Regions from separate parts of the Microbulbifer maximicatervae genome, predicted to be linked through region 2. Evidence: riboswitches for the same ligand, from Rfam matches in the RefSeq annotation. Region 2 holds a riboswitch; the other holds the start of a gene.

Region 1 (10,821 bases), 650 kb from region 2:
AAATTCGTCGCCCATCCGATAAGCAGCGTCAATTAATTGCGGAAGTTTCTCTTGCAGTGTGTCGAGCAAGTGGAAATAACTGGCTCGCTTGTCGATAAACTGCCGGTAACTAGAGATTTTCTCACCGATGTTTAATTGGGCATCAATTGCAGGGGAGCCGTGTATACGGCGCAGCAGATCGGCAAGTTTTTCCAAACTGTGGGCGACATTTTTATCCCAGGGAGTGCCTTCAATATAGCGGGTCACCAAATATCGGTAATGTGGGTCACAGTAAACCAAAGGGGCACAGCTGTCGGAATATGTGGCAGCTTGCAGCGCCTGCTGTTCAGCAGCCCTGTCGAGATTGAGCTGATCGCTGATGCTGGAGTTTATCCGCAGCACCATCAGCTGATCGGCGGACTCAACCAGAAAGGCGTTATTGGTCAGCCCCCCAGCCAGGGGCCTGACCACCGTGGGCCGGGCCTTGCTCCAATGATGCCAATCGTTGGGGATGATGTTGCTCAAGTCCTGGCTCATATCAGTTGGTCACTATGCCGCTGCCATTGTTTGAGGAGCGCTATCGGGTTGTTGTTTCTCTTTTCGGAAAATGGCCAACCACTGGAAATAGCCAATCACAACCAGCACCAGGTACAGCATAAACAATACGGCAGTAAGGTAGAGTTCTCTGTCCAGGTAGAGATAGATTGAAGCACCGTCTACGACAATCCAGTAAAGCCAGTTCTCCAGTACCTTCCGGGTGACCATATAGGTGGTGACGATTGCCCCCAGAGTCGTGAATGAATCCAGGTAGGGGAGGGCGGCACTGGTGTTGCGATCCAGCAGGTAGCCGATCAGTAACGTCAGTATCAGGGTAGCGCCAATAACTATTGAGTGGGTTTTTCCGCTCCAGCGATGGATTTTTAAATCGTCTTGCCGGTTGCGGTGATTTCGCCATTGCCACCAGCCATAAACTGCCATCAGCAGATAGAAAACCTGTAGTGCAGACTCCATTAACAGGCTGACATCCCAAAATAGAAACAGGTAGATCGTCGTACTGACAAACGCGGCATACCAGCAGCTGATTTTCTCCCTCATGGCCAGAAGCAAATAAGCCAGGGCCAGTATTACAGCGGCTACTTCCCAGAGGGACATGGCCGCAATCGAAGCGCTGATTGCGGTGATGATATCTTGGTCAAACATGCGCTTCTCCCGGGGCCAGGTCGCCGTCAATAAACTTGCATACAAAAATGGCGCGGCCAAACTGTTCGTAGGATTTTCGCATTTCCAACTTGAGCACATCCATCAACAGATCGTAATCGCCAAACACCTGAGTACTCATTGTATTGGTGATTACCTTGAGTTCTGGGTGGCTGTTTAACTGTGCGATAAACGCTTGAATAGCCGGGATGTACTCGTCCTTTAACGGATACATACTGATTTCGACAGAGAGCTGCATAATTTCCCGCTTGATAGAGATTCTGGAGCAGCGAAGCGCTGCCCCAAAGTCACTGAGTGATTAGAAGGTGTAGGTGCCTGTTACCCCGGCAATTCGGGGCTCACCATACTGATAGTAGGGCTCGGCTGCGTAGCCATTGGCCGGGTTATTGCCATACTGGTTACTGAAGTAAAACCCACGCACATAGTAATCTTCGTCAGTCAGGTTTCTTCCCCACAGGGCAACATCCCAGTTATCTCCCCGGTAGGTCAGGCGAGCATTGACCAATTCGTAGGCTGTGGATTTTTCGTCGTGGCTGTTTGAGAAGTAGAATTCGTCTTTACCCTCAAGCTCCAATCGCAAGATCAGGTTGGGAAGCAGATCGATTTCTGTACCGGTGAAGAACTGGTAGTTGGGGGCGTGAGCGATATCGCGGCCATCCAGATCAACCGCAGCCAACACCGTTCCTGCGTAGTCATCTCGGGCATCGACGTGGGAACTGCTTTCGTAGTCTTTAAATTCTGCATTCAGCCAGCCAGCAGAGGCGAAAAAGCGCAGGGCGTCGGTAGCCTGATAGTTCAGTTCCACCTCAAGACCAGTAGTACTTCCGCCGGCTGCATTGGCAAGGTAGTCACTAAATGAGTAGTCGGCAGGGTTAAAGATAGAAACCTTGGCCTGAACGTCATCCCGGTCCTGGTAGAAAGCGGCAACCTGGGCTTGCAAACGATTCTCCAGCCAACTGCCCTTAATACCTAATTCATAGTTGAGCAGTTGTTCGGTATCGAACTCGAACATGTCACTGTTGATCTCAGTGTTGCTTGTTGATTCTGAGATGATTCTGCCGTTTACACCGCCGGCTTTATAGCCCCGGGAAACCGTAGCGTAGAGCAGGGTGTTGCCGGTGTAATGGTATTGCAGGGATATATTGCCGCCCCACAGATTTTCACCATTATCTGCATCGATGTTATAGGAGTCAGAGTAATCGGCTTCGCGTCTTTCCAGTCTAAGACCGGTGATCAAGTTGATCGCTGGGGTGATTTCCGTAGAGAGCTGGCCGTAGATGGCAGAGTTTTCAGTATCAAAAGTGCTGCGGAAGCTCTGGTTGCGATTCAGGTCCTCGCGCTCCGTGCGGCCGTAAAGGCCCACTACCCAGTGGCTGCGATCCCAGAATAACTTGGACTCTTCGGTAGAGAGTGCGCGAAGGTCAATACTGATATTGTCTTTATCGCGCTGGTAATTATCCGTGGAGCTGTATTCCCAGGAATGAAAGCCGACATAGCTCCAATCCTCATCGTAGCCATATTCTGTATCTGAATCGGCGAGGCTGAGAGTGCCTTCTAGAGTAAAGTTCTCGTTACCAGACCATTGAGCAGTCAATGCGCCGGCAAAGGTTTCCTGGCGATCCCAGCCGGGCTGGTCAGATTGGGTTTCGCGAGTGTTATAGAGAGAGAAAGCATCGTAGCCGTTATCAACATCGATATAGAAGAGGGTAACGCCCAGCTTTAAATCGTCGGACGGGGAGTAGGCCAGCTTACCGCGCAGTACAGACTCGTCAATATTACTGGTGTCATCTCGGTTGAGATACACATTCTCGGTATAGCCGTCGGATTTGCGTTTGCTGGCAGCCAATCGATAGCCAAGAGCATCGCTCAAAGAACCACTGGTAGCCGCGGACAGACTCTGTCCATTGTACTCACTTAGCTCGGCGGACACCTTGGTGGTTGACTCACTGGTGGGCGCTGCACTGGTCATGTTGATCAGGCCGGCCAGGGCATTAGCACCGTACACGGTGCCCTGTGGACCCCGCAGGATTTCCACTTGGTCGATATCCAGGGTGCTGGCTGCGAGCCCCAGGCCAGTAAAATCGATACCGTCGATGATCAGGCCTACAGAGGGGTTTACCGGATCGATAAACTGGCTGCGCTCACCAATTCCGCGAATCTGTACAAATCGTCCCCTGGAGGCGCCGGAGGAAAAATTCACATTGGGCGCCATGTTCAAAAGCTGGTCCAGATTGGCCGCGCCCCGCGCATCGATCGCGCTTTCATCCAGCACGGTAACACTGGAAGGAAGCTCCAAAAGGTTGGTTTCCCGTAGCTGTGCCGTAACCACCACTTCCTCAAGCCCTGTCTCTGCGGTATTAGCGGTGGCGATACCAGCGAACAGGCTGCTGGCAAGGCTGACAGACCAGGCAATAGGGTGGGTGGGAAACTGTTTTTTCATGGTTCTCTCTCGAATAGCGGCAGTGAAAGAGACCCGGAGTGCGACGTGGGGAGGTTTTGCTTTGTCTACCTATTCCTACGCCGGTATTAACCGGATCAGGTTCAAGGGTTTGTCGCGACAGACCAATTTGATCCCCGGACATCTCAGGCAAGGCCACCCCTTAGGTTTTGCGGGCGCGATGATAGCAGAAACTGGGGTATAAAGTGGTAAAAGCAAGGAAGGGAAAGCGCTTATGGATCAGGTATCTTACTTTAGTGGCAAGACGGCACTGATTACCGGTGGTGCTTCTGGAATCGGTGCGGCCTTGGCCTGTCGACTGGCAGCACTTGGGGCTCAAGTCATTATCGCGGATATCCAGCGGGACCTGGCTACGCAGGTTGTCAGCCAAATACAGGAGTCCGGTGGGAGAGCATCGTTTGTTCACTTGGATGTTCGTAATTTTGATCAATTTTTTCAGGTCATTAGTGAAATATCTCCGTTAGATTTCCTTTTTAACAATGCTGGTATAGGAGTGGGTGGATATTTTTCCGATCATAATCTTGAAGATTGGAAAGCGGCGATTGATATCAATTTGTTTGGCGTTATTCATGGGCTCCAATGTGGTTTCCAGGCCATGAAGCGCCAGGGCTCTGGCCATATTATCAATACTGCCTCAATGGCGGCTTTAGTTCCGTCGCCAGCAATGGCCGCCTACTCAGCCTCCAAGAGTGCTGTGGTGGCAATATCAAAGGCTATTCGCCCTGAGGCTGAGTCCTGCGGTGTACGAGTGAGTGTTTTGTGTCCCGGGGCAGTATCAACGCCGATTTTGCAGGGAGGTGGCGTCAGTGGGCGGATGCCAACCCCCATTCCACTTCAACAGCAGGCAGAGATGTTCGAGCCTCTGGGGCCAATATCTGCTGATGCTTTTGCAGAAAAGGCTTTGTTTCAAATTGCAAAGAACAAAGAAATCATTGTTGTGCCAGCAAAACTTAAGTTGCTGTGGTGGCTGGAAAGATTATTTCCTTCTTTGCTGTGTCGCCTTTCCTTTAAGCAGATGGAGAAAATACTTCAGCCTTTGGGACTAAAATAATTGTATCTTTGGAAAGGCGGAGTAAATTGGGAAATGATGATTTCCTGTGACCACTGTGGTGAAGTTTGGGAGTTTGCTGATAAGGCCCTGCCGAACATTCAAAAAATTACGCGGAATTTTTCTGAGGGGCGTATTAGCGTAAGTTTGATAAAAGCGCTGAGCGGTGAACTTAAATTGCCTATGCTCTACAGCAAAAAATTGGCTGTTCATATAACGGTAAGATCTGGGCACTGCTTTTACTGCCAGGAGCCCCTGGGCATAGAAGAGGCGTTTATAAAACACTGCCGGGGCTGTGGTGCCTTGAATTTGGATCGCAGATTCGCTTAATGGGGAGCAGCTTATTTAGAAGCTCCCAGCGCGCCGAAATAACAGCACGCCGGGGTGGGGTAGAGGAATAACGGAAGCGATTACTTCTTCACCAACAATAAACTTGTTTCAGTATGGTCGGTATAGGGGAACTGATCGAAGAGCGCGAAGCGCTCGATGCGATGGGTTTTGGTCAGCGACTCCAGGTTTTCCAATTGGGTTTCCGGATTGCAGGAGATATACAGGATTCTCGGGAAGCGGGCGACCATCGCACAGGTGTCTTCATCCAAACCCGCTCGGGGGGGATCAACCAGGACGGTGGAGAAGTCGTAGCTATCCAGATCTATATCCTTAAGGCGGCGAAAGGGGCGTACCTTATCGATGGCCTGGGTAAACTCTTCACTGGACAGGCGTACGATATCCAGATTGGTGATCTGGTTGTTGGCGATATTCTCCTGGGCCGAATTTACCGATACCTTGGAGATTTCAGTGGCCAGGACCTTGCGGAATTTCTCGCTGAGCGGGATGGTGAAATTGCCATTGCCACAGTAGAGCTCCAGCAGATCGCTATCACTGTCTCCGCAGGCACTTCTCGCCCACTGGATCATGGAACGACAGATCGCTCCATTGGGTTGGGTAAAGCTGCCTTCCACCTGTTTGTACTGGTAAGTTTTCCCATCGATATCCAGTTTTTCGGTAACGAAGTCACGCTCCAAAACCACTTTTTGCTTGCGCGAGCGCCCCAAAATCGGGAATCCCAGCTGTGCCTGGAGTGCTTTGGCTTCCTGCTCCCAGGTCTCATCCAGTTTCTTGTGGTAGATCAGCGTAATCAGCGCATCACCATTCAGCGTGGTAAGAAACTCGGCGGAGAACAGGCGTTTGCGTAGGACTTCGCTATTATTGACAGCAGCCAGCACCTTCGGCATCAACTGGTTCATCAGCTCAGAGCCGACGGTAAACTCATCGATGATAAAGGGCTTCTTGTACTCACCCTGGCGGTACATGGCGTAATTGGCTACACCTCCCTCATGCCACACCTTGAATTCGGCGCGCAGACGGTAGTGAATGGGCGGGGAGGGGAAGAGTTCCGGCTCCAGGTCAGTGAACTTGCTGTAAGCCTCTTGCAGGCGCTCGGCCTTGTTTTGAAGCTGTTGTGGGTAGTCGTCAGTATTAACGCGGTACAGTGCCATATTACAATGCGGTGTCAGTACAAAAAGCGGGCGCGAATTATATAGGAAACCGTATGGCAATAGGTGAGATAAAAATTCCGGTTCATGGACAGGGGCTTCACGAGTTTACCGGCAGTGTAGTTGATTGGGTCAGTGATCAGGCCCTCGATGAGGGTCTGTGTACACTTTTTATACAGCACACCTCTGCAAGTTTACTGATTCAGGAAAATGCCGACCCCAGTGCGCGCCGTGACCTTGAGAACTGGCTCAATCGACTGGTGCCGGAAAATGACTCGCTTTATACCCATACCCTTGAAGGGCCAGATGATATGCCGGCTCATATCAAATGCAGCCTTACCGCGACCAGCTTGTCCATTCCAGTGCAAAAGGGGCGCTTGATGCTGGGTACCTGGCAGGGGATCTATCTTTGGGAGCACCGCCATCACCACGGGGCTCGGCACGTTATCCTGCATATTTGATTCAATACCGCGCGTTGGTGGCGATAGCTAGATGGCTACGCCAACTGCTTGGCAGTACTGGTCGATCAATGACTGGGTTGCGTGGGCCCTCTCGATAGCCTGGATACGGTCAACTTGATTATCTGGGGTTGTTAAGTGGCAGAAGTCTTCGATCATCTGTACCGCCTGCGATCGCTCTATAGGGACTTGTTGGTGTTCGAACTTATCTGGCGATGCCTGCCCCCGGCGAACCACAAATTCTGGCGTATATTCAGGATTGTAAAAGGCTGCGCTGTCTCTCCAGTCGAGTACAAAGTCGTCTAGCTGGATCAGGCCGCTTTCTCCCAGAATGTCCAGGTCCATTTGCCAAACGCCTGAGTCATATCCGAACTCAAAAGTTGAAGTTTGCCCGCTGGCAAATTCAATCAGGCCCGCACCGCTAATAATGGTCCCTGTTTGTGAGTCCCGCTTTATCGCTCCTGAAATTGCCTTTATTGCTCCTGTGGGGCGCATATATTCGACGATTGCACGCATGTTGTACCAGCCGATATCCCCGATTGCGCCAGTGGGTTCTTTGTGTGAATCGAAGCGAATATTGTTGCGGTCCATCATAGAGGCAAAAAAGGCGCTGCGAATTCTATTAACCGGGCCCAGATATTTTTTTTCCCACTGAATAATTCTGGCCGTGCGAGGGTGATGGGTGAAATGTGTGGCATCCATAAATGCCAACCCTTCAGACTGAGCCCGGGCGGCAATTTTGTCGACCGAGGCAGTATTGAGAAAAGGTTTTTCACAGAGAAGATGCTTATGGTTGGCCAGTGCCGCGAGGCAGATTTCCTCACGACTGGTGGTGGGGCTAGCCACGTAAATGGCATCCGAATCTTCCGCCTCTACCAGTGACCTCCAATCCGGGTAGACATTCGGAATCCCGTGTTCGCAGGCGAACTCTTTGGCCCGTGTGTGCCGTCTGCTGGCGACGGAGGAAAGGCTGGCACTGTCTGCCTGGCTGATGGCTCGGGTGGTAAAGTCAGCGATTATTCCTGTGCCAATAATTCCGAAGCGTATGTTTACCATTGATGATTGCCTTGAGATGGGGGCGAGAGCAATTGAGTGCCGGTCTAGTGATGTTTAGAGTAAATTATAGGAGGCGCTTTTGCAGAAACCTTCAGTGATAATGCTGGAGAAAACAAAGTTGTAGCAGTTCGTTTGGATGAAAGGGGGAGCTTAAAAAAACTGAACCAGTTTAGATAAGTCGATAGCCCCACCTTGGGCAGCGATTAAGGCACCCACTCATCGCCTGCAAGCGATAGTAAACATTTGGGTTGTTAATCGGTGAATACTGTGCGAATACACTATTGATTTGATGTGTAATCAGAATCTTTGGCGATATTGGCACAAATGGGGTTGAGATCTACATCGGCCATGCAGGAAGTGAGGACTCTTATTGCAAAGCCGGGGATTTTATCTGACCGCTCGCAAAAGCGGTCTTTACACTTATCTTCAGTATTAGCCTGGCGAGCGATAGAGTCATTTAAGCAGCGCATAAACCAGCTAATATCTGTTAGGCGTTTCCGCCATATTGAAGTGATTTCTTTTAGTGTGTTCAGCTCACGGCAGTCAAGGGTATCGCCTTTAAGGTAGCGCTGAGCCAAACTAGAGGCTTTGAATATTTTTTGCCAGCGAGTAATCACCTCCAATAGAGATCACTTATCAGCAGTTTTGTGTCAATGTAGAGTACCACATGGTAGTGATTACTCATTACTGCATAAGCGACAATATCCAGGGCAAAACCTCAGCTAACTTATGCATACGATTTTCGATCCACTCACGCCGATAATCATAATCTTTCCCAGATACAGTATCCCGACCACAAAGGAATGCTCGCCGTATACAGCGGGATACGCAGTGGTAATAAGGTGTTGCCTCAAGAGATATCTGCGTTCTTCGCGGTAGAGTCATTGATTGCACGCGCATTGGCATGTATGAATATCCAGTATTTTGTGGGTTTGCGCTCTTTTGTCAATAAGGTTGACGGGTTATACTTCTTATTTGGTGGGTGTCCAGAATTTGTTGAAAGTCCTACGCTGGGGTGGACAAGGGCAATGGTCAGCGTAGCAAATATCTCCGAGTGTTAAATTTTAATGATAAAGAAGTGGATATCATTGAGCCTTGGAGCCTACGGGATGCCATGGAGAAAGCAAGCGATGAGACTAAAAATGTGAGCTTACACCGGCAGTTTGCCTTGGATAGCGCCGCAAAAAAAATTGGACACGCACGAGGAAAGAAGGATGAAAATGATAAATTTCCAGTGGTTGAAGTGATTGATTTTAATTGGTATTTCCAAAAATTTAATACTCAATGGAAAAACAATAAAAATAAACCACAGAGAGATTTAAGTATTGATTTGGGTGATGTTGGGAACAAGAAGAGCGTCAGTTATACAATTGCCCAGCCATTGGTGAGTAAGGCCGGTGTTGAAGACGCTATTAAAACCAATTTTGAAGGCGGGGTGAGTAGTGGCCATTTGAAAATGGCTAGCTTTAACGAAGTTATTAATAATTTGGCCAGCATTGGTTTTGACGAAGTTACTGATGTGATCGTTGCAGAGGACTAGAAGTGATGACTCAGCCTAATTTAGAATTTACGAAAGACCCCCAATGGATATCTCAACGCTTAGAGCGTTGGAAACCTATTGAAGCATTTTTAAAGGAAGATAATCGCGGAGATAGGATTTTTAAAATAAAAAATGCTTTCTTAACAGGAGTGTGTGAAGATTTTGACTTGGCTCGTGGTGGATCTATTGTTTTATACTTTCCACTACAAAATGCAGAGGGCTGGGATTTTGCTTTTATGGATGAAAGAATGAAGCCTGAGGCTTTTGAACGATATTTTTACGATAGTTTAACAAGTGATTATGAAAAGTTTTTTTGGGATCAGGAGTCACGGCTAAGATTCTTCGATTATTTTCACTCTAAATATTTTCGTTCGTTGGTTAAAAGCCGGGTCCCTGTCGGAAGAGACCAGAAAGTAGTTGAGTTGGATGTTGACCCTTATGATTTGTTTGATCGAATGTGTGGGTGTATAGGGAGTTACTTGCGCAAAGGTTATCCAACTATACTGATGAAGCGCCTAGATTACTTTTTTTCTTGTTTGGATGCTCTTGGTGATCTTGCCAATTCCGATTCCAAGTCTGTTGAGTATTGTATATATTTTATAAGGCGCTTCTTGAGTAATTATTTTGAATTTAATCCAAAAGTTATATTGGATGACCAGTCACAGCAAATAGCTTTTTTAAAGCGATTTTATGATCATGTCGCTAATAACCCAGTAGACCCTAGTATTAAAAAAATTTGGCAAGAGGTGGTTTCTGAACATGAGTGATAATCGCTTTGCTATTGATATTACTGTCCCGCAGGACCAATTGTCAGACTGGGTGGTTTTAATTCAAGGTTTATGTGGTGGACAGTTGGGCGCTTACCTCGAAGAGCGGTTGGAAGCTCTTAACCCTGACTCCCTGACTTTAATGGATAAAGTACTGGACGACTGGTGCAACTATGGTCGTCCCACTTTTTATGATTTTGAACAGCAGGGTAATCGGCTACGCTGCCACGCTGAAGGCCCAACCGGGTTTCACCGAGATCTTGAAGTTTTTCGTGAGGCTTTGGTGCTTTGTGGGGCAACGGTTAACGTGGATGATAAGAGTTTGTTGGAGCCCTAGGGGCTATTCTCATTGCTTCCTCTCTGGCCGCTAAGTGTTTTGCTTAGCGGCTTTGTTGTTTTAATAGGCTATTTCAGGGTATCTATAGATTAAGAGTACTAAAAGAAGCATCTGAAGAATTTATCTTGGAGGTCTAAAATGTTCGAGAATTACCAGTTTAAAACCGATAGAAATGCTCAGTGGGACAGAATTGAGGCCTCTGAGCGGGAAGATGGAAGAGCAGAGATTTATAATCAAAAAGATAAGGCGTTTTTCTATAACGGATTTGATGAAACTGATTGGCGTAAAGTTGAACCTCATCATGTTGGTAACCTTGCGCTGTATCCAAAGAAAACGATTGCCGGCTGGGAAGACTACTTTAGTTATTTTAAAGACAACCCATTAAAGCCTTACCAGGTTGCTGACTTGCAACAAGCTTTATTGGAGGGGAGGATTGGGGAGTATGCTCACCCTCAAGATGATGC
Region 2 (10,821 bases):
GCAATCGAGTGGCTGCACCTGCTCCCTGGCAGACTCGCCCAACTTGCCCTGTAGCTCCCTCAGGAATTGCAGCAGCTCACTTTTATCCTTGCCATGAGCAACCAGCACTGAGCCCGCTCGGCGGTATTCCACGTCCTGCCCGCTCTGCTCCTCCAACTGCCGGACCCACTCAGACCAAAGCTCAAGGCTTTTCAGCCCCAGGTTGTAAACCTGTTTATCGCTGTGCACCAATTCCGATAGTGGTGAGATCATTCCCGCTGCCGTCCAGCAAGCTCCCCCGACTGGTGCCGACAGATCACCCGCTTCAAACAGGGTAATATCCAGTTCCCGTTGGCAGAGCCGCCAGGCGAGCAAGCGACCTAACAGGCCGCCACCGGCAATAGCTACTTTGGCTTTGGTTTCGCTTGTCACAGACCACCTATCTTCGCAAATCCAAATCGACACCCAGCGATATGCGCTATGCACTCACCGTACTTTTGCTATCCGATTCTTGGGGGAGAGGACTCTCCCCCAAAATACTCATTAGCCCTTGTGATAAATCTCGCTACCCATGTCCTTAAATTTAATCGACATTTCCTCCATGCCCTGTGCCGCTTCCTGCTTGGCCGCATAATCGCGCACATCCTGGGTAATTTTCATGGAGCAGAATTTCGGGCCGCACATGGAGCAGAAGTGAGCTACCTTGCCAGATTCCTTTGGCAAGGTTTCATCGTGATAGGTGCGTGCCCGCTCCGGATCCAAGCCGAGGTTGAACTGGTCTTCCCAACGGAATTCAAAGCGAGCTTTTGACAGGGCGTCATCGCGCTTCTGTGCCCGAGGATGCCCTTTGGCCAAGTCTGCGGCATGAGCCGCAATCTTATAGGCCATAAGGCCCTCTTTAACATCCTCTTTATTGGGTAGACCCAGGTGCTCTTTGGGGGTCACATAGCAGAGCATGGCGCAACCGTAGGTGCCGATAAGTGCAGCGCCGATGCCGGAAGTAATGTGGTCGTAGCCGGGAGCAATATCCGTGGTCAATGGACCTAGCGTGTAGAAAGGTGCGCCGTGGCAGTGCTTCAGCTGCTCATCCATATTTTCTTTGATCTTATGGATAGCCACATGACCGGGGCCTTCGATCATCGTCTGAACATCGTGCTTCCAGGCAATTTCAGTCAGCTCGCCAAGCGTGTGCAGCTCGCCAAACTGGGCTTCATCGTTAGCATCCGCAATGGAGCCCGGGCGCAGGCCATCACCGAGACTAAAGCTCACATCGTAAGCCTTCATAATCTCGCAGATTTCCTCGAAGTGGGTGTAGAGGAAATTCTCTTGGTGATGGGCGAGACACCATTTGGCCATAATGGAACCACCGCGAGAGACAATCCCGGTCATACGTTTGGCAGTGAGCGGCACATAGCGCAAAAGCACACCAGCATGAATAGTGAAGTAATCCACCCCCTGCTCCGCCTGCTCAATCAAGGTGTCGCGGAACACATCCCAGTTAAGATCTTCAGCAATTCCGTTTACTTTCTCCAGCGCCTGGTAAATCGGCACAGTACCGATGGGCACTGGCGAGTTGCGCAGAATCCACTCGCGGGTTTCGTGGATATTGGCACCGGTAGACAGATCCATCACCGTGTCCGCGCCCCACTTGGTAGACCAAACCAGTTTCTCCACTTCCTCTTCAATGGAAGAAGTCACAGCCGAGTTACCAATATTTGCATTCACCTTGCACAGGAAGTTGCGCCCGATAATCATCGGCTCCACTTCCGGGTGATTAATATTCGCCGGGATAATTGCCCGCCCCTCTGCAACTTCCCGGCGCACAAATTCCGGCGTGATTTGCTCGGGGATGTAAATACCATCACGTGCCTTCTGGTATTCACTTTCACTCATTTCCGCTGCCAACTTGGCTCGCCCCATATTTTCGCGCACTGCGATAAATTCCATCTCTGGGGTAATAATGCCGCGGCGGGCATAGTGCATCTGAGATACATTCTGTCCCGGTTTGGCCCGGCGAGGGCTGGGAAGGTTTTCAAAGCGGATATGATCCAGCCCCTGGTCCGCCATACGCTTCTGGCTGTAGGCCGCTTGGCGAGAGTCCAGCAGTTCAGTATCTCTGCGGGCCTCTATCCAGCCCTGGCGCAATTTGGGCAACCCTTCCCGTACGTCCACTTTAAAATTGGGCTCGGAGTAGGGGCCCGAAGTGTCGTAAATGGTTAGGGGCTCATTGGGTTCAAACACCGGATTCTCTGCATCCCCCCCTACCAAACTATCTCCCAAACAGATCTGACGAGCACCAACCTGAATGTCGGGAGTTTCTCCGGGCAAATACACCTTGCTCGAGTTGGGGAAAGATTGAACCGTGAGATTTTCAAGAAATTCTTTAGCGGAATCGCGACTGGCAGCGCGGGAGGACTTTCCGGCTTTACCGGATTGTTCAATGATCTCAGACATGCGTAACCTTAAAACTTGGAAATTTAAAGGTCGCAGCATCCAGGGCACACACAAAGAGAAAAGACGCCAAACTGTAACAAAACAGGCGACTTCAGATCTTGTTCCCTACGCGGGGGTTACCCCGATCAGGTTCAACGGATCTCGCAACAGCGATCTCAGCCCACAGGCACTCCGACAAGTAGAGCGCAGTATAGTGGAAGCGCCCGAAGAAAAACAGATGGCATAAAACTGTGCCAGAAAAAGTAAAGCTTTTAAACGCCAATAAAGTAATCAATGCTCTTGGCGACAAAACTCCAACAGACTTCAATTTATTGATAACTGACCAAAGGGTCTCAAGCATTCATCACTCACAATATCTGAGTGCGTCCTACACTCCTTCTCGTTTACCGGAGCAGTGAATAAAACGATAACAACTTACGGCGAAAGTCGGTGTGGGAGAAAATACAATGTTGAATAAATATGGAGTTCTAGTAACGCTCTGTTTGAGCATCTTATCGATACAGCCAGCAATGGCAGCCCCCTCCAAGTCTGTTGCTGCGGGTGACAGTATTACCATGGCATTCGGTGCAGACTGTACCCGCAATAAGTATTTCTGGGACCTGTTTTGTCTTCTCGGCGGGGACCAACCCGAGCATTCCTGGTTTGACGGCGACGACAATTCAGTGGAGAGTGTTCACGATAAATATAAAGTTAGCTACCCCAATATGGCTGCCAATAAAAGTGCAGCGGAATCCGGTGCTGAGATGCGTAGTGGAGGCGACAATTTCTCCACTCAAGCCGATCGGATTCTATCCCAAAGTAATTTACCTGATCATGTCGAGGTAGTATTGGGCGGTAATGACATCTGTAACCGGGATTGCGTCGATCCAGCCAACTGTAACGATCCACTCTACACCGATAGCGAGTGGCGCTCGGCAGTTCAAGCTGGACTGGACAAATTAGTCGATGGTCTCCCTAACGGCTCAACGATAGTACTCGGCTCAGTACCACGAGTACACGATCTCCGGGCAGCAGGTCTGGATAAGCAAAGCGGTAATTCCCGGGTAGATTGCGAGAGTGTCTGGTCGACTTTCGGAATCTGCCGAATTGCAACGAATGGCGGCTCGATGAATGGAGAGAGCTTTGCTACTCGTTATAACGGAATAGCCGCAGCCCAACAACGTTATAACGAAATCCTTGTTGAGGAAGCAGAAAGTTACAACGGTATGAATGGGGTAGAAGTTGTTGCTGAATATACCGGTGAGGATCAGTTAAATGCCGGGACTTTTCAGTTTAATAAAGATGATATTGATGGTGGAGACTGTTTCCACCCAAGCATTCAAGGACAAAATATTGTCGCTGACCTACTGTGGCAAGGAAATCCGGATAAATAAGTAACTTTTACTGCTCGGTAAATTCAGGGCCCGCAATAAAGTACCGCGGGCCCTAATCAATTCACTTACCTAAATCCTCATCAAAGTAACCACTCTCTTCAACCACATACTGCAATCTATGCGGCAAACCCTTTCTCATAAAGGCAACATCAATTACTTTTCCACTGGTAAGAGCACTCCAAAGCTTATTCTGACCACTGTGGACCCAACTGTCATTGACCCTCAACAGCACATCGTTTTCCTCGAATCCAAGTGCAGTAAAGAACTCATTGTTGGCCACCCCCTCCAAGCGCATCAAATGGTGGCCCTCAACTTCCAGCTCCGCCTCAATAAATTTAGCCTCCAAGAATTCTCGTTGTTCGAGTTGCTTCACCAACCACTCTTGCCCAAGAGTCAACACACCAGCCGGCTCGATTAGCTTTTTACCCTTTTCTCCCTGAGGCTGTTCAATACGTTTGCGCAGCTCCTCATCGTGCTGATGGGACAAAGTTAAAGGGATAATATTACCCTCTTCACCTTGCAATAGCAGACGCTCCAGGGATCCCTGATTATCAATAACGGCATAGTGCCCTTTCAAACTCTTCAGAACGACATCTTTAAGAACAGACTGCCCCAGTGAAAAACTCTGTGCCTTCTGCCCATTTACTTCTATTAAAGCTTTGGACTTACTTTCTATACTCGATTCACTAACTCCTACCAGGGCAAGAGGTAGATCCGTAACAGGTAAATGATTCTCAGTATCTTTTTGTTGTTTCCATATATATTTTTTCTGAGGATATATATCAAGCCTGATTAGTTCTTTTTCTATCCAGTAAGAATATTGCTCAAATGATCGCGTGCCCTTTAGATACAAACCGTTTATAAAAACAACCGGCACATTTGTAAGGCCAAGCTCTAAAGCAATTTCCTGATCCCCCAGAACAACTTCTTTATAATTCATATCTCCAATACAGGCTTTAAATTGCTTGTTATCAATCAGTAAACTTCTTGCGGTCTGGGAGTAAGACTTCTCACCAAGGTTTGGAGTTTTTGCGTATAAGGCGTCGTGATATTCCCAAAAAATATTGTGCTCACCAGCACACTTAGCTGAAACAGCAGCTTTGATACCTTCCCGATGAAACTTAAGGGGAAAATCAAAATTTACCTGGCGAACCCAACCAGAATAGTCACTCAACATACGCCTCAAGGTTGGCTGAAAGGATTTACAGTGGGGAGATTGAAAGGAGCAGAACACAGCAATTGTTATAGGCGCTTCGGGATTTCCTCGAGCGGCGCGCCCGCCATAATCAAGATCAATCCGTGGTGGCTCTGGAACGGGAAGCATAACTTCTATTTCTTGACCATCTTTTGCTGTTTTGGCAATTATTTCATGCAGTTTGTTGAGCCGTAATTTATGCTCCATTTCAGCAATATCATACAGCACAAGCTGGAGTTCCTTATCCAAGGCCTCTACGCTGACCTCCTGGCCATCAATCCGTGCAGCTATATGTTGCTGATCAAGTACTTTAGTTCCTACTGTTATTTCCGCATCCTTTGAACACCCCCCCATTAGGCTCAAAATACCCAACGCCATTAACTTTGCTATAACATCCCTTAGTCGCTTCACTGGTAATTCTCCTTTTACCGGTTTTGACCAATCTTACCCGCCAATTCTCATTTCAGCCGCTTACAGCAAGCTTTATTCAGAACGTGTTCAAAAAATGAGAACCAGGCAAGCTTTTTGGCATCTAAGCTAACGTCTCTCCAGTAGAGGGAATATCCAACAAACTAACCCTGAGTAATTTCGCGAGCCTATTCGATCCTTAGATCACTGTCCCCCATATGAAATCGCTTTTAAAACTACATGGGAAAATCTTGAAACCAAAACAAGCAATAGATCATATTGAAGTATCCAATAAGAGCTATAGCCAAAAGTATCGATTGCAGGAAACTCCAAATCGTCTATAAGAAGACGCTTCAGCGGAAGAATAAATTCAAGTCTCCTACAGTGATGCCAGATCCGTTTATGACGGGGACAGTAAAAATAGAGAATCTACAGTCAATCTACGGCCAAATACTCAGATGTACTACGATTACTCAACGGTACTCTACTGAAAATTCATAGCTCGAGTTATTGGTACAACTTTCGCAATGGATAACATCACCATGATACGACTACCACTTATTACCATCGTTTGACTTCACAGCGAGCCTATAGACCTTGTTAAATAGATGGATAGCTTAGTTGTGTTAATCATAAGCACCCTCAAGATACACCCGACACCAGACCAAATTTTTATATTCCACAGTAAAAAAGTAAAAGTAACTCTCAAGGAGAATAATTCTTTTGGGCTAAAGAAACACACATCTAATTCACCACTATGACTGGTTCGTATGGATCAATGAAAGAAAGCCAGCATACCTTTAAAAAATTATCAGAAATACAAGACCTGAAAAGAATACAACTGGTTGTTGGTGGTCTTGGCTTTATAGGCCAGTACTTAACATGGGGATTATTACGAAAAGGTTTTAATGTAGTTTTAATTGCGCGAAATGATATTCATGATCGATTCGAGCAACTAAAACAAAGAAATAGTTTTGCCAATCCTATTTACAAACTTTCGAAAAATGATTTCGACCGACTTATAATCATTTCAGGAGACTTGAACAGGCCAAAGCTCAGCTTAAGTTCTAGGTCTTACAGACAACTACTCTCTCTACACATTGGTTCAATTTGGAATTGTGCAGCTGACATGCGCTATAGCTATAGCAACCTACAGCAAAGCATTAATACAAATGTTATCGGTGTGGAACGATTAATAGAGGTTGCTGTAGCAGCAAAATGTCGGTTCAACCAAATATCAACCAGTTTTATTGCCGGTAAAGATCATGCCAGCGGAGTAACCATAAAGGAAAAACTCTATCAACCTAAAGAATTTTTTAATGCTTATGATTACACCAAAAATGCAGCAGAGAACTTAATCGCAAAGTCCAAAAACCTGGAATACACCATCTATAGGCCAACTATTGTCCTAGGAGACTCGGTGACTGGCTACACAAACTCTCAGTCCGGTTACTATGAATATGTAAAACTGCTAAATAGACTAAAAGAACAGAATGTACAGACCCCCATTCACCTAAAATATCTTCCAAACTGCCTTATCAATGTCATTCCGGTTGACACTTGCTGTGATGCAATATTAAAGATTTCAAACAACCATGAACTCACAAAAAACCAATACTTTAATATTGCCGACTCTAACCCAATGACAATCGACGAATTCGTTAAGTTTAATCGCGATTACTTTGAGCTAGATTTAAGGCAAATTCAAGACAGCCACGTATTGTTAAGTAGCCTACCAGAAAAAGAAAGGCGGATACTTAAGATTATTAATAGAATGCAAAATGGACCATTTTTAAACAGTGACTTCAGGTTTTGCAGCGCAAATAGCCAAAGAGTCTTAGGTCACCCTGTTCAGAATCAATGGCGTAATAGCAAGAGTTATCTGACCAAAGTGGTGGACTATTTTTTAAATCAAGCGTAACTAAATTCAGCCCGATCAGGTATGCCATGAACAAACCTAGTGACATATCACTTTCCCATTATGCAAACAGAATCAGTTACTCAGGGCCAAATGAAGATTCAAGATCAGAGCTTAAAGCTCTAAATATCAATGAAAATGATAGTATTTTATGTGTTACTGGCGGTGGAGATCGCGTATTAAGCCTTCTACTGGGTAATCCCAAAAAAATAACCGCCATTGACTTGAATCCCAGCCAAAACTATCTCTTGGAACTAAAAAAAATTGGCATCCAGAAATTAAATTATGAGGAATTTTTAAGGTTCTCAGGAATACTCCCATGCAAAAAGAGATTAAACATCTATGACAACATAAAATCCTCTTTATCAAAAAAGGCGGAGTTATTTTGGTCAAACAACATAAATATCATTGAAAAAGGGTTTATTTATGAAGGCGCTTTCGAAAAGCACTTCAAGTTAATCAGTATGATCATTAAAGTTATTCGACCCAGCAAAATAAAAACTCTAACTCACCTAAAAAGCATTGAAGAACAGCGTGAGTTTGTTAAAAACAAATGGAATACCCCAACCTGGAAAACATTTTTGCATTTCCTTACCAATAAATATTTCTTCAGAACTTTCCTTAAAGATCCTGGGTTCTACGAACACATCCCACAAGAAGTGTCAATCTCTGAGTATTTATTAGGCAGAATGGACCACTCTCTAATGAACCACCTGGTTCTCGACAATTTCTTTATGACATTCCTGCTAACTGGAAAATACAACCCCGAATATGGAATGCCTTTATATTTGGAAAAAAATAACTACCCAGTAATTAAGGGAGCACTAGATAAAACAGCCATAGAAATAGTAACCTCACCGATAGAACAATATTTATACAACTGTGAAAATAAAATTGATAAATTCTCCATTTCTGACGTCTCAGCTTATCTTGATGAAAAGAGCTTTGTTTCCCTACTAAACGCAATATACTCAGCAGCTAGCGAAAACAGCATCCTCTGCATGCGCCATTTTATTACCAAAAGAATAATTCCTGACTCTATAAAAAATAAATTTTCTTTTAACCCAGTTCTTGAGGAAGAGCTCAATAATAGCGATATATCGTTTGTTTATAGCTTTAATGTTGGAGTGAAAAGAGGACACTAAATTACCTCACCAATGTATAGCTGTTACAGTAATTTAAATGACAGCTACCTTTAGGAATTCCTAATAGAAGACTCGCCAGCTAAGCTAGAGTACAAGCGCAGGCACTAAAAAGGGCCGCCCTATTAGACTGCCCTTTTTCGAATTAGAAGCCTGATAAACCACTATACCGGTTTAGACCACCGGTAGGGCTGTCCCACACTACCCTATGGGCGCCTCCAGTGTTCCAAGCTGGCACGGCTCCGGGATCGCGCACGACTCACATGGCAGCGCAGGTGCTGCCCGGTAGTAAAAGTATTTCACCCTATCCAAACAACAGGGAAACTTGCAGGGATTTTGTTTTACGCGGATTTCCACAGTCTGGAGTTACTAACAGAAAGTCTGGATAGAGTTGTGTATAACTTTAATAAACGGGCTGCAGGCCCCGTGTTACAAGGGATTACTGCAGAGACTAAAAAATCATCGATATTTTTACCGGCTAAATTTAATTTTTGGCGGGAGTGGTATGGGTACTTTTCTGGTTTTTACGCGAGTTATTTTTGTTGGATGATTTTTTATATAAGTGCGACGGAGGTAGGTAAAGACCTATTTTTATAGGCTTTTTAGGAGAGCGTCTGTTTAAGGTGCTCAGGTAGTTTTAGGTTTTTCTTTTTTTAATTACTGACTGATTTTTTAAACAGAAAGTTGATCATAAAATTTTTTCAGAGTTACTTTTATTTTTTTCATTTAATTTCTGCCAAGTATTTTCTGCTTTCTCTTTCTTATTTTTTTGTTTTTTGCTTTTTGTTTTTTTAAATATTTTTAGCCATAAAAAAAGGGCCACCCTATTGGGTGGCCCTTTTCGGATTAGAAGCCTGACGATGACCTACTCTCACATGGGGAAGCCCCACACTACCATCGGCGATGTTGCGTTTCACTTCTGAGTTCGGCAAGGGATCAGGTGGTTCCACAACTCTATTGTCGTCAGGCAAACTGGCTTGGGTTGGCGTTGGTCTTATAAGCAAAGTGCTTGGCCTGCCGCGTTATCGCTTGTTTGCCTCGGTCATGTTATTGACCGGCGATAACCCCAAATAAGTCGGTAAAACAATCTGTAGTAATACACCGCAAGCGATCGTATGTCTCTAACTCACAATCCGCTAGCTTAGCTAGTCGTTAGTAACCATCTCTGTTGTATGGTCAAGCCGCACGGGCAATTAGTACTGGTTAGCTCAACGCCTCACAACGCTTCCACACCCAGCCTATCAACGTGGTAGTCTTCCACGGCCCTTCAGGAGGCTCAAGGCCTCAGGGAGATCTTATCTTGAAGGAGGCTTCCCGCTTAGATGCTTTCAGCGGTTATCCCGTCCGAACATAGCTACCCGGCAATGCCACTGGCGTGACAACCGGAACACCAGAGGTTCGTTCACTCCGGTCCTCTCGTACTAGGAGCAACTCTTCTCAAATCTCCAACGCCCACGGCAGATAGGGACCGAACTGTCTCACGACGTTCTAAACCCAGCTCGCGTACCACTTTAAATGGCGAACAGCCATACCCTTGGGACCGGCTTCAGCCCCAGGATGTGATGAGCCGACATCGAGGTGCCAAACACCGCCGTCGATGTGAACTCTTGGGCGGTATCAGCCTGTTATCCCCGGAGTACCTTTTATCCGTTGAGCGATGGCCCTTCCATACAGAACCACCGGATCACTATGACCTACTTTCGTACCTGCTCGACATGTCTGTCTCGCAGTCAAGCGCACTTATACCATTATGCTCATTGCATGATTTCCGACCATGCTGAGTGCACCTTCGTACTCCTCCGTTACTCTTTGGGAGGAGACCGCCCCAGTCAAACTACCCACCATACACTGTCCTCGATCCGGATAACGGACCAGAGTTAGAACCTCAAACATACCAGGGTGGTATTTCAAGGACGGCTCCACAACAACTAGCGTCGCTGCTTCAAAGCCTCCCACCTATCCTACACAAATAGGCTCAAAGTTCAGTGCAAAGCTGTAGTAAAGGTTCACGGGGTCTTTCCGTCTAGCCGCGGGTACACTGCATCTTAACAGCGATTTCAATTTCACTGAGTCTCTGGTGGAGACAGCGTGGCCATCGTTACGCCATTCGTGCAGGTCGGAACTTACCCGACAAGGAATTTCGCTACCTTAGGACCGTTATAGTTACGGCCGCCGTTTACCGGGGCTTCGATCAAGAGCTTCGCCGAAGCTAACCCCATCAATTAACCTTCCGGCACCGGGCAGGCGTCACACCCTATACGTCCTCTTACGAGTTTGCAGAGTGCTATGTTTTTAATAAACAGTCGCAGCCACCTGGTCACTTCGACCGGCCTCAGCTTAGGGAGCAAGTCC

What was found. A riboswitch is a leader RNA that binds a small molecule or an ion and turns the genes downstream of it on or off. The one in region 2 is predicted to bind thiamine pyrophosphate.
Region 1: it holds a riboswitch for thiamine pyrophosphate, as region 2 does, so the genes downstream of both, ACJJIS_RS07920 (TonB-dependent receptor) here and thiC (phosphomethylpyrimidine synthase ThiC) in region 2, are expected to answer to the same signal.

What each region holds. Positions count from the first base shown of each region.
Region 1 covers NZ_CP174334.1:1,826,943-1,837,763, forward strand. The annotation lists gene ACJJIS_RS07905 (phosphotransferase) at 1-516, opposite strand, end outside; gene pnuC (nicotinamide riboside transporter PnuC) at 529-1,179, opposite strand; gene ACJJIS_RS07915 (hypothetical protein) at 1,172-1,435, opposite strand; gene ACJJIS_RS07920 (TonB-dependent receptor) at 1,496-3,637, opposite strand; TPP riboswitch at 3,693-3,808, opposite strand; gene ACJJIS_RS07925 (SDR family NAD(P)-dependent oxidoreductase) at 3,870-4,706, shown strand; gene ACJJIS_RS07930 (hypothetical protein) at 4,740-5,033, shown strand; gene trmA (tRNA (uridine(54)-C5)-methyltransferase TrmA) at 5,114-6,202, opposite strand; gene ACJJIS_RS07940 (secondary thiamine-phosphate synthase enzyme YjbQ) at 6,256-6,660, shown strand; gene ACJJIS_RS07945 (Gfo/Idh/MocA family protein) at 6,688-7,713, opposite strand; gene ACJJIS_RS07950 (hypothetical protein) at 7,992-8,336, opposite strand; gene ACJJIS_RS07955 (hypothetical protein) at 8,768-9,253, shown strand; gene ACJJIS_RS07960 (hypothetical protein) at 9,259-10,020, shown strand; gene ACJJIS_RS07965 (hypothetical protein) at 10,013-10,357, shown strand; gene ACJJIS_RS07970 (hypothetical protein) at 10,496-10,821, shown strand, end outside.
Region 2 covers NZ_CP174334.1:1,173,114-1,183,934, reverse strand. The annotation lists gene thiO (glycine oxidase ThiO) at 1-411, opposite strand, end outside; gene thiC (phosphomethylpyrimidine synthase ThiC) at 523-2,433, opposite strand; TPP riboswitch at 2,519-2,617, opposite strand; gene ACJJIS_RS05125 (SGNH/GDSL hydrolase family protein) at 2,880-3,806, shown strand; gene ACJJIS_RS05120 (thioredoxin domain-containing protein) at 3,868-5,412, opposite strand; gene ACJJIS_RS05115 (SDR family oxidoreductase) at 6,188-7,330, shown strand; gene ACJJIS_RS05110 (DUF3419 family protein) at 7,357-8,472, shown strand; gene ACJJIS_RS05105 (hypothetical protein) at 9,158-9,292, opposite strand; rRNA gene rrf (5S ribosomal RNA) at 9,322-9,437, opposite strand; rRNA gene ACJJIS_RS05095 (23S ribosomal RNA) at 9,642-10,821, opposite strand, start outside.